Regions from separate parts of the Metabacillus rhizosphaerae genome, predicted to be linked through region 2. Evidence: riboswitches for the same ligand, from Rfam matches in the RefSeq annotation. Region 2 holds a riboswitch; each other region holds the start of a gene.
What was found. Region 2 has a riboswitch for cobalamin ahead of WCV66_RS26760 (ribonucleoside-diphosphate reductase subunit alpha). Riboswitches for the same ligand answer to the same signal wherever they lie in the genome.
Positions count from the first base shown of each region.

Region 1 (4,293 bases), 2.5 Mb from region 2:
AGGATCTCTTGTTTTTAAGAGCAAAAGGCTTAGAACAAGAAATCATCAGAGCACATCAAAATGGGGCGGTCATCTTTGGAATATGTGGTGGATATCAAATGCTGGGTGACAGAATAGAAGATCCTTTTCAAGTAGAATCAAAAATCAAAAGCATAGCAGGATTGAAAATGCTCCAATTAGAAACGTTATTAACAAACGAGAAGACAACAGTACGTTCAACAGGAACAATACAGCTATTTGGAGTTAATGTTAAAGTAGCAGGATATGAAATTCATATGGGTACCACAACCCATGCCCCTCAAATAGAACCTCTCATTCAATTGAATGATCGAAAGGATGGAAGTAAGAATTCCATGGAAACGTGTATCGGAACTTATTTCCACGGTATTTTTCATAATGACGAATTTAGAGGGGTATTTTTAAACCATATTCGTAAAAAGAAAGGCCTGCAGCCTTTTCTCACAAGAGAATCCTTTGAAGATAGCCAAAATAAAGATTTCAACCGCCTAGCTGATCATGTTCGAAGCGCGCTTGATATAGAACACCTTTATGAAATAATGGAACAATTTCAACAAAGAAAGAGAGAATCCAAATGACTTCAAATATTAAAATACAAGAGACTCTACAATCTATTCAAAATCTTAATGATGAAAAAATGCAAGAAGCAAGAGAGTATGTGAATTCTTTAACGAAACCAATTGGAAGCTTAGGGAAATTAGAAGAACTCGCAATTCAGCTTGCCGGAATAACAAATCAAGTATTTCCTGAGGTTACACCTCCAGGTATTATCGTTTTTGCTGCTGATCATGGGATTAGTGAAATGGGGGTTTCTGCCTATCCAAAAGAAGTAACGACCCAAATGGTATACAACTTCCTAAATGGCGGTGCTGCAATTAATGTATTTGCAAAACAAATAAATGCTTTTCTTAAAATTGTTGATATTGGGGTAGCTGAAGATATTAACCATAACGAGTTAATTAATAAAAAGGTGAAATATGGTACGAATAACTATGCGCATGAAAATGCCATGACAGAGGAAGATGCGAAACAAGCCTTAATTGCGGGAATGGATATGGCCCAACAAATGATCGAAGAAGGTGCTAAGTGCATCATCGTTGGTGAAATGGGAATTGGGAATACGGCAACCGCAAGTGCAATTGTTTCGGTAATAACTGGATGTTCAGTCGAGGAAGTAGTTGGCTTAGGGACAGGAATCTCTGATGAAGCTCGAAATAAAAAAGTATCTATCATTTCTAAAGCATTATCAGAAAGAAAACCTAACCGAAAAGATGCAATTGATATTTTAACAAAAGTTGGAGGTCTAGAGATTGCGGGGATGACAGGAGCTATTATTAAAGCTGCTGAACAAAGAGTTCCAGTGATCCTAGATGGTTTTATTAGTACAGCTGCTGCCCTATTAGCTGTCGTTCTAGAGGAGAAGGTAAACGATTATTTGACAGCGGGCCATATGTCTAAAGAGCAAGGGCATATCCATGCCCTTGCATACCTACATAAATCTCCACTCCTTGAACTTGATTTAAGATTAGGCGAGGGAACAGGGGCTGCACTTGCATTTCCATTACTTGAAACAGCAACAAGAATGATGAAAGAAATGGCGACATTTCAATCAGCAGGCATTACAACTGAAAGTCAATCGTCCAAGATTTAGTAAATATTCATTTACACTTACTATATCTTCTTTTATAATAATGCATGTCACAAAAAAACGAATATTCAACAATAGGTCCTTAAATGACAAGATTTTGAGGATAATAGGGAAGTTTGGTGAAATTCCAACGCGGTCCCGCCACTGTAAACGTTGAATGTAGCTAAAAAAATACCCACTGTATAAATGATATGGGAAGGGTTAGCTATAATGATGATGCGTTAGCCAGGAGACCTGCCTATTGTTATGTAAAAGTATCCTTCGAGGAAAAGGATGGCTTTATAATGCTGGTGTCTTTTGATGTTTACATTGTAAATCACCATTTCCTTAATGCATTTATCGCCTTTTCCACGTGAATAGGCGTTTTTTTGTGGAAAAATGAATAGGAGTGGTAAGAATGACAACAGTATTGAAGAAATGGCTTTTACTAAGCATCATGGTTATGCTAATCAGCGTTTTCACAATTGCTTGTGGAAATGCAGAAGATAAAGCAACAGATGAGAATGAAACAACTTTGAAATCTGATGAAACAAAAGAAGGGGAAACCAAAGCTGCCTTTCCAGTAACAGTTACCGACGGAACGGGTGAAGAAGTAACAATTGAATCAGAACCTAAAACAATTGTATCTGTCATCCCAAGTAATACAGAAATAACATTTGCTTTAGGGCAAGGTGATAAGCTAATTGGAGTAGATAATTACAGTAATTATCCTCCAGATGTTGAAAAGATTGAAAAAATAGGTGATCAACAATTAGATGTCGAAAAAATATTGGCTCTACAACCTGATCTTGCATTAGTAACTGATTTCCAACATGAAAACAATCCCGATATTTTAAAGCAATTTAAAGAGGCTGGTATTGATGTCATTGTTATAGGAAGTGCGGAATCATTTGAAAATGTATACAATACGATTACTTTAATTGGCCAAGTTACGGGTGCAACAAAAGAGGCTGACACGATAGTAAAAGAAATGAAGGGTAGATTAGCTGAAATAAAAGAGCAGGCAAAAGCTGTAACTGAAAAGAAAGCTGTCTGGGTAGAAGTTTCACCTGCCCCAGACATTTTTACAACAGGTCAAGATACATTTATGCATGAGATGTTAGAAGTTATCAATGCAACAAATACTGCCGGTGAACAAAAAGGTTGGGTCAAAATGACCGAGGAAGAAATTGTTACATTAAACCCTGATGTTATCATTACTACATACGGATATTATGTTGAAAATCCTGCAGAAGGTGTATTAAACCGTACTGGCTGGGAAGAAGTGCCTGCTATTAAAGATAAACAAGTTTTTGATGTAAATAATGATACGGTTACTAGACCAGGACCACGATTAATTGATGGGGTTGAGACGCTTGCAAAGCTTATTTATCCAGAAATTTTTGACAAATAAATTCGTTTGGATGTATCTAATATGTGGAGTGTTTGTGCTAATTGCAGCACTCCTTGGTTTATTTATTAGTAGTGTTCATTATCCAATTACAGTAATTATGGATGTATTAGCTACAAAAATTGCCGGAATAAAGATATTTAGTGAGGAAATTCCCAAAACAGCAGAGTCGATCATATGGGAAATTCGATTTCCTCGTGTTTTATTGGCGTTTTTTGTAGGTGCTGCACTATCATTAGCTGGGGCAGCCTTTCAAGGGTTATTACGAAATCCACTCGCAGATCCGTACACAATCGGTGTATCTTCAGGTGCTTCTTTAGGTGCAGTTATCGTTCTATATTTTCAAATTACCATCACCTTTCTAGGTAGCTATACATTACCAGTTATCGCTATATTAGGTGGATTATGCACTATGTTTATTGTTTTTGCTGTGACCCATCTATCCAATCGAAGACTTTCAATTGAGACGATTATCCTTGCTGGAATTATCGTCAGTTCTTTCATTGGAGCTGTCATTTCACTTATCATTGCCTTAAGTTCACGTGAAGATATTCGGCAAATTTTATATTGGTTAATGGGGAATGTTGGGATGAGAGGCTGGAGTCATGTTAAGCTAATGATTCCCTTCTTTCTTATTGGTGCGTTGTTTTTAATAATCCGTTCAAGAGAGTTAAATGCCTTTGCGTTAGGTGAAGAATCAGCTGAACATTTAGGAGTAAACGTTCAGAAGGGAAAGATTTATATTATCATAGGAGCATCCTTACTAACAGGAGCAGCTGTTTCTGTATCTGGATCAATAAGTTTCGTTGGATTAGTTATTCCGCATTTTGTTCGGTTATTAATCGGACCAAACCATAGACATGTCCTACCTTTATCAATGTTGGTTGGTGGGGGATATTTGATCCTTGCCGATCTAATCGCCCGGACAATTATTTCACCAAGTGAACTACCTATTGGAGTGATAACAGCTTTAATTGGTGCACCAGTCTTTGCTCTACTATTAATTAGAGAACGACTAGGAAGGGGATAGATATGATTGACATTAAGCAATTATCTGGAGGGTATGAAAAAACGTCGGTAATAAAGGATGTTACACTTACCATCGAGACCGGTCATTTCTTTGCGCTTATTGGTCCGAATGGAAGTGGAAAAACAACTCTTGTAAAATTAATAACAGGTGTGTTGCCAATAAATAAAGGAACGATTACTATTTTTGAGAAGTCACTTCAAAGCTATT
Region 1 covers NZ_CP147403.1:3,149,901-3,154,193, forward strand. Annotated here, with positions in the region: gene WCV66_RS15450 (cobyric acid synthase) at 1-596, shown strand, start outside; gene cobT (nicotinate-nucleotide--dimethylbenzimidazole phosphoribosyltransferase) at 593-1,669, shown strand; cobalamin riboswitch at 1,726-1,923, shown strand; gene WCV66_RS15460 (ABC transporter substrate-binding protein) at 2,076-3,059, shown strand; gene WCV66_RS15465 (FecCD family ABC transporter permease) at 3,022-4,086, shown strand; gene WCV66_RS15470 (adenosylcobinamide amidohydrolase) at 4,089-4,293, shown strand, end outside.
Region 1: another riboswitch for cobalamin. It lies ahead of WCV66_RS15460 (ABC transporter substrate-binding protein); the one in region 2 lies ahead of WCV66_RS26760 (ribonucleoside-diphosphate reductase subunit alpha).

Region 2 (4,293 bases):
AATAGCTCTCTTCCTACTTTTTGTTAGTGAAGTGTGGAAATTCAAAACAATACATCAAAAACCCCATATAATCAATGATCAAACAGCACACATTAACATTAAGAACCTTTAATGATTGACATATATTATTAGATTGATATAATATTTTGTGGTGTACTTTTGTGCAAAAAAGCATAAAAGCGTTTAAGCCATAAAGGAGCAAGTATATGATTAGTGATAAAAAGACTTTTCAGTTTAAAGAAGCAGTTTCAATTTTATTTCTTATTTTGGCCATCATCTTTACCAGTCTATTTGTATTAAAGACAGAACCACATCTTGCCTTACTTAATTGTTTAGTTGTTGTGGCTTCTCTTGGGTTAATAAAACGTTATACATGGAAAGAGTTAGAAACAGGAATGATTAAAGGTATTCAGAGCGGAATTCAACCAATAATTGTGCTCGCATTAATTGGAATCTTAATTGGTGCATGGATGAGTAGCGGAACGATACCTACAGTAATGGTATATGCCCTAACAGTAATTAATCCGAACTACTTACTTATTACTTCATTATTTTCTTGTATGGTTATCTCAAGCCTTGTTGGAAGCTCATTTACTACAGTTAGTACTGTTGGCGTAGCTCTTATGGGTGCTGGAATCGCTATTGGCATACCTGCCCCATGGGTAGCAGGTGCTATCATTTGCGGTGCTTGCTTTGGTGATAAGATGTCTCCAATGTCTGATACAACAAATTTTGCATCAGGTGTTTCATCTGTTGAGCTTTTCACACATATTAGACATATGACCAAAACAACTATTCCTAGCATTCTTATTACAACTTTAATTTTTTTCATAATTGGGAGAATCACTCCTATCCATTCAGCATCACTGTCTGAAATGACAAACATGATAAATATAATTGAAACCCATGTCCAAATAAGTAGTCTTACACTGCTTTCACCAGTATTAGTTATAATTTTAGCCATTCGAAAGGTACCAGTCGTACCAGCATTAATCGTTGGAATTATTACAGCAGGGATAACAGCTGTAGGATTTCAAGGAGTAAAATTAAGCGAATTCCTTCATGTTTTACAAAACGGTACAACTTTCACAATTGAAAATGCGCAGGTTGTCAATATGATGAACCGTGGTGGACTTCAATCAATGATGTGGTCGATTTCACTCATCCTGATTGCTTTTGCTTTTGGCGGATTACTCGATATGTTAAACATCATTCCGACCCTCTTAAATGGATTGATAGAGCGCGTTAAAACAAAAGGTCAGCTGATTCTATCAACAGCTGCATCTTCGTTCGGGGTGAATTTATTAACAGGTGAACAGTACTTATCAATTCTCATTCCAGGCCAATCTTTTAAAGGCATATATGACAAAATGAAGCTTGAGCGTAAATACTTGTCACGAACACTTGAAGATGCTGGAACTTTGATAAATCCACTGATCCCATGGGGCGTAAGTGGTGCTTTCTTTGCTCAAACACTTGGTGTTCCAGTAATCGCCTTTTTACCTTTTGCTTTCTTTTTGTATCTATCACCTTTCTTTTCGATTCTTTTTGGATTTTTTAGTAAAGTAAAAACCACTTCTTAACGGATCTGACCTAGTAAGTCAGATCTTATTTTTTTCTTCCAAAATTCTATCGAAGTAGATAAATTTCGACAATTAGAAAGTATTGGTTGATTAATTTGCAAGTGTGCCTTATTATGTAAATAGAACAATTAACTACATATTGACAGAATCACAAACGTAAAAACTATATATTGTATCTTTGCAAGCGATAGGCGCCTATAAGGCTGAAAAGGGAATCTGGTGTAAATCCAGAACTGTCCCCGCAACTGTAAGTGTGACGAACTGAGATAGCCACTGTACATTATCATGTATGGGAAGGCCTCGTAGTAGGACGAGCACAAGTCAGGAGACCTACCTAAAGCTTGCTAAAGTTTCAATTTCTTCGGGGACTGAGAAGATGAAACGATAGTAAGTAATTATGGGCTTAACTAAATTCCTGCCCTTCTTAACTGTCGTTTTATCCGCTCATTCTCGAGCGGTTTTTTTATTTACCAAAAGATTATGGAGGAATTAACATGAGTACGACAACAACTACACCTATCATTATTGATAGCTTAAATGAAGAATCATTTAACGCAACAAAACTTACTACATTTATTAGCAGTATCCATCAACAATTCCCTTCACTATATATAGATAATTATCTTAACAGGATCAATAACACCCTTCTCCAGAGAGATTCCTATACGACTGAACAGCTCACAAATTTACTTATTTTAGAGGGATTATCTAATATTAATGAACAAGAGCCAGAATGGACTTACTTTTGCGCTCAAATTTATTTAACAAAACTCTACAAGGAAGCAGCAGCTAACCGTGGATATGACAAAAATCAAAAATATGGTAGTTTCAATAATCTAATTGAGATATTAGTTTCAAAGGGTCTTTACCACTCTAAGCTGCTTGATCTTTATACAAAAGAAGAAATTGAACAAGTTGGCTCATTTATCCAACCTGAAAAGGATCAGTTATTCACATATATTGGGCTTCGAACCTTAGCAGATCGCTACTTAACACGTGATTTTACAAAACAAACCTTAGAGCTTCCACAAGAAAGGTTCTTAATTATCGCAATGACACTAATGGCCGAGGAGCATAAAGAAAGACGCCTAGAACTTGTTAAACAAGCCTATTGGGCCATGAGTAATCTTTATATGACTGTAGCCACTCCAACATTATCAAATGCCGGAAAACCTATAGGGCAATTATCTAGTTGTTTTATTGATACGATTGATGATAGCTTACAAGGAATATTTGATAGTAATACCGATATTGCTAATCTTTCAAAATCAGGTGGTGGGATTGGTGCATACCTAGGAAAAGTCAGGAGCCGCGGAAGTGATATAAAAGGTTTTAAAGGTGTTTCATCTGGAATCATTCCTTGGATGAAAATGCTTAACAACACAGCAGTTAGCGTAGACCAACTAGGACAGCGAAAAGGTGCAATCGCTGTTTATTTAGATGTCTGGCATAAAGATATCTACTCATTCCTAGATTCTAAACTTAATAATGGTGATGAACGAATGCGTACCCATGACTTATTCACAGGTGTTTGTATTCCAGATATATTCATGGAGCAGGTTGAAGCCCGCGGGGATTGGTATTTATTTGATCCACATGAAGTTCGAAAAGTAATGGGATATAGCATTGAGGACTTTTACGACGAAGAAAAAGGGAATGGTAGCTTCCGTCAAAAGTACTGGGAATGTGTCGATAACGAACAACTTTCTAAAGAAAAGATTCCAGCTATTGAGATAATGAAACGTATTATGATCAGCCAATTAGAAGCAGGTACACCATATATGTTCTATCGTGATGAAGTGAACAGACAGAATGCTAATTCTCACAAAGGAATGATTTACTGCAGCAATCTTTGTACAGAAATCACTCAAAATCAAAGCGCTACAACTGTTGAGGAGCATTATACAGAGGACGGAAAAATAATTACCGTTAAAACACCTGGTGATTTTGTCGTTTGTAACCTCTCCTCTATTAATCTTGCAAAGGCTGTTACAGATGATGTTTTAGAAAGACTCATCCCTATCCAAGTAAGGATGCTAGACAATGTCATTGATTTAAATACGATTCCGGTTCTGCAAGCAAAGCTAACAAATGAAAAATATCGCGCAATCGGTCTAGGTACATTCGGATGGCATCATTTATTAGCTCTTAAACAAATAAAGTGGGAGCATGAAGAAGCTGTTAAGTTCGCTGACGAGCTATATGAGAAAATATCCTATCTTACAATTAGAGCAAGCATGGAGCTTTCAAAGGAAAAAGGCTCTTATTCCGTTTTTGCAGGTTCAGAATGGGAAACTGGTTCGTACTTCAAAAAAAGAGGCTATCAATCAAAGGAAAGCATATTCGATTGGGACTTATTACAAGAGAATGTAAAAAAGTTCGGAATTCGCAATGGATACTTAATGGCAGTTGCACCAAATGCATCGACATCGATTATCGCAGGAAGTACTGCTAGCATTGATCCAATTTTCCAAAAGGTTTATTCAGAAGAAAAGAAAGACTATAAAATTCCTGTTACAGTTCCTGATTTAAATGCAACAACAACCTGGTTTTATAAATCAGCTTATTTTATTGACCAGCTATGGAGCATAAAGCAAAATGCTGCAAGACAACGTCATATCGATCAGTCTATCTCCTTCAATTTTTATGTACAAAACAACATTAAAGCCAAAGACTTATTAGACCTGCATATGACTGCATGGAGTGAAGG
Region 2 covers NZ_CP147403.1:5,651,070-5,655,362, forward strand. Annotated here, with positions in the region: gene nhaC (Na+/H+ antiporter NhaC) at 210-1,583, shown strand; cobalamin riboswitch at 1,756-1,936, shown strand; gene WCV66_RS26760 (ribonucleoside-diphosphate reductase subunit alpha) at 2,078-4,293, shown strand, end outside.

Region 3 (4,293 bases), 1.6 Mb from region 2:
CCTCTATAGTTGTGGTTTCTTCCTTTTGCTCAACCTGAGCTTCTGAAGTAGTTTGCTCTACATTTGTTGTTTTTTCTTCAGCAATTGGTACCACTTCATCTTTTTCACAACCTGATAAAATTAAAATAACTGATAAAATAGCAATAATTATCACTTTATACATCCGCATTATAAGTACCTCCAATCATTTATTAATTTAATTCTAAGAATGCAACACCAAAAGCGCAAGCGCCCGTTTAGCGACGTATGGACTGGACTGAGCCGTAGTAGATAAAGGTAACACGAAGAGCGATAGCGATTCGATGTTGACTTATCGTACAGAGATGAGGGAAGTCCACTAGTCGCTGGGCGCTGGAGCTGGATGCCAAGCGCTTATCCACAGTACAAGAATTTTATAGTTTCCTAAACAACAGGAAAACGCCCCTCCAATTTGGAGAGGGCATTTTTTTGCGCTTTAGACTTTATTTGTTTGACGTCTATTTGAATAAACAAGAACTGTCGAACCAATCACTAGTAAAGTACCACCCGCTGCTAATAAATTAAATAGTGGGGTAGCTGTGTTTGGAAGAGGTTGCCCTTTTACTATTTCTTGAGCACTTTCCTTTTTATTTACTACTGTAGTAGCTTCTGATTTTGTTTCTGGTTGTTTTACTTCGTTCAACGATTCCTCAATTTCAGCTGTTTTTTCTGGTGTTGGCGTTACTTCATTATCAACGATTTCATCAGAATCTACGACTACTTCTGGTTTACTAAATCGATAAATCGAACCTTTATCTGTTAAGAGATAATCATATGCAGTTAACGCTAACAGAGCTTGAGTACTCGCCATCGTGTTAGTATCACCACCGCTTAGATGAGCAAAACCACCGTCTGACTGCTTAAATGTAAGAAGATGCTGAATAAGATTAACGCCTGTTGAAGCTCCTGAATCAAGGCTCGCAACAACCAGGTCTCCTGCTTGCTTGGTGAATCTCTCATCGGTTGGATCCACACCAACAGATGCTAAACCAATGATGACCTGTGCAGTTGTTTCACTAGCGTCACCACCATTTGTATCATCACTAAACCCACCATTGCTATCTTGGACACTAGAGAACCATTCGACTGCTTTATTGATAGCAGCTTGTACATTCTCCTGTTCTTTGTATGGTGCTAATGCTGCAAGCGCCATTCCAGTAATGTCCACACTAGGAGATGTACCAAATAGGGACCAGCCGCCCTTATTAAGCTGTTGATCAAGTAAATAGTTTACAAGTTTTTCTCTTGTCCATTTTGCATCACTTGGTATTTCATAGTTTCCACTATCATATGCTAGCAGTGCATAGATTACACCATTATTACCTTGTTTTATCATCCGCTCATTCGAGTGAATTTTTTCAACTAGATTGTATCCTGCGAAGTTCGTAGGATCAATTCCAGCTGCCGTTAATCCAATTACAAACCGCTCATAATCTGTTACATTTCGATAAATGCCTTCTTTTTCTATGATATCCTCTTTTAATCTATCAATATATTCTTGAGGTACATCTCCTCCAGCAACTTCAAGAGCTATTGCAGTAAAATCGTCATTTATAGCTTTCTTTGATAAATATTGTTTCGTTGATTGAACAGCAGTTCTTACTTGTTCTAGCGTGACTGGAGTTTGATCTGGTTTTGGTTCTTCTGTCCCAGTATCATCTTCTGGTGTTTCACCATCTGTTACAGGTTGCTCATCTTCACCATCATCACCAGTTTCATCCGGTGGAGGTCCCCATGATTCTACAACAAGCTTTAAATGGTCCCCATTTTTAACAATAGTAGAAGTAATCCCTTCTTGCATGTATTCGTCATTTAAGTATGTGCTCCAGTAATCATAGTCACCTAATTCAACCTTGCCGATGTTATTTACATAGGCAAAAAATTCAGAATCAACGGATGTATCTACACTAACTTCTGCCGTTTTACCAGCTAGTTTTATAGCATCGTATGCACTTGATCCATTCACAACTGATACCGTTTCTCTGAATACTACATTTTTATTTTTTTCGACCGCAGAAACTGTTATATCAACTGTTTCGGCTGGATAACTAATCACTTTAAAAAGTAGGCTATCTCCCTTTTCTACAACATAACTTGATGCTCCAACCTGTGCTCCTTCACCATTAATCATAAAGCCCCAATATTGATCACCTTCAAGAGGAATAGACCCAATATTATTGATAAATACTCCAAAATTAGGATCTTCACCATAGTCTAGAGCAACATCCTGTTTCTCTGTTTGTTCTTTTAATATATCAAAAGCTGTTTCACCTTCTTCAATCTCTACTGCAGTCATAGGCAATATCTTATTCCCAGCCTGATCTACTGCTGAAATTGTTGCACCATTTGTTAATACTGCTGCATCAACATGCTGTGGGAAAAATGATAAAACTTGAAAAAGAACTAATAAGGTAATAGAAAATAAAGCTATACCTCGGTTTGACAAATTTCGTTTGTTCAAAGTAAAAAGCCCCCTAATTATGTTTTCTTTCTATAAGAATAAAAGCACGAGAGTTACGATACCTTGCGCGCTTATCCAAAGTAGGATTCTGTGTACCTGAAAAATAAAAAAACACATCACTATACAGAGATGTGTGCTTGTCACAGGGTAAAAAATAGTAAAGTACATATGTATACCTGTGCTCAAACACCATCCCTATCCTCGTAAGTTTTGGTGATTTAAAAAAACAGGCAGGTCTCCTGGCTCATGATCAACACTCTTTTACAACCTTCCCAATATGAATAGTGGCATAATGCAAAGATCTCCCATTTACAGTGGCGGGACCGCGCCGGATTGTTCACCGGTCTTCCCTTTTCATGATAGACTTACTAGATCTATCAACCTATTTTTATCGTATTTAGTTACATTTAAGATTACTTAATAATAGTCTAGTATAAAAAGGGTGTCAATATTCGTCTCTTTCTCAATTTAAAAAAGGCACTCCCAGGACCAAACCCCTGGAGTACCTTTCCTGACTAATTATTTTGTTTCTCGATGCAATGTATGTTTTTTTAATCGTGGGCAGTACTTCTTTCTTTCAATTCGATCTGGATTATTTCGTTTATTTTTTGTTGTTATATAATTTCGATCCCCGGTTTCAGTACACGCTAATATTATATTTATTCTCATTTTATTTCCTCCTAATAAAAATTTAGTTTGATTTTCTTACGAATCTAAATAGCAACGGTAAATGAAGGTATTGGGTCAATAAACGTTGACCAATCTTGATTCATTTCTTCATCCGTTAATAAGCAATGATCTAGTGATTCCTCAACTTCAACACGATTCATATCAATACCAATCATAACGAGCTCTGTCATACGATCACCATATTTATCATCCCACTTTTCTAATAGTTCAGGTTCCTCTATGAGAACTTGTTGTTGTTCCTGCTGAGAATAAGTTGCGATCCACGCTCCTGCTCCTTGTATAATAATAGAGGGTCCTGCCTGAGAAAGTAATCCAGTCATATCATTTCGAGAGGCTAACCAAAAGAATCCTTTGGCACGGACAACATCAACTGGCCAATCCTCAAGCCAAGCCATCAATCTTTCAGGGTGGAATGGTCGTTTACGCTTGTATACGAATGAAGAAATGCCGAACTCTTCTGTTTCTGGCGTATGTTCTGTCATAAGCTCTTGTATCCATCCGGCAGCTTGACTTGCTTTCTCAAAATTAAACAGGTGTGTATTTAATATTTCGTTAAGGTCGACCTTAGAAAACACACTTTCTACCACTTTCGCCTCAGGATTTAATTTTTTAATAACTCTCTTTAATTCTTCAACATCTTCCCTATGGACTAAATCTGTTTTATTCAAAACAATGATATTTGCAAATTCTATTTGATCGATTAACAGATCCACGACTTCTCTCGTATCTGTTTCATCAGTTGCTAGCTTTCGATCCAAAAGTGTCTCTCCAGAAGCAAAATCGTACCAAAAGCGGTTTGCATCTACTACCGTAATCATTGCATCTAATTTACATAGCTCTGATAGATTGATCCCGAGCTCTTCATCCACATATGTAAATGTTTGTGCTACTGGAACAGGCTCTGAAATACCTGTTGATTCAATGACAAGATAGTCAATATCTCCTTGCTTTACAAGCTTCTCAACTTCAAAAATTAAATCTTCGCGCAATGTACAACAAATACAACCATTTTGTAGCTCGACTAGCTTTTCCTCTGTCTGAGAAAAACCACCCTGTTTAATTAATGAGGCATCAATATTTACCTCGCTCATATCATTTACAATTACTGCAACTCGCTTATTTTC
Region 3 covers NZ_CP147403.1:1,549,777-1,554,069, reverse strand. Annotated here, with positions in the region: gene WCV66_RS07420 (DUF4430 domain-containing protein) at 1-169, opposite strand, end outside; gene WCV66_RS07415 (DUF4430 domain-containing protein) at 455-2,479, opposite strand; cobalamin riboswitch at 2,691-2,880, opposite strand; gene rpmG (50S ribosomal protein L33) at 2,999-3,148, opposite strand; gene WCV66_RS07405 (GTP-binding protein) at 3,193-4,293, opposite strand, start outside.
Region 3: another riboswitch for cobalamin. It lies ahead of WCV66_RS07415 (DUF4430 domain-containing protein); the one in region 2 lies ahead of WCV66_RS26760 (ribonucleoside-diphosphate reductase subunit alpha).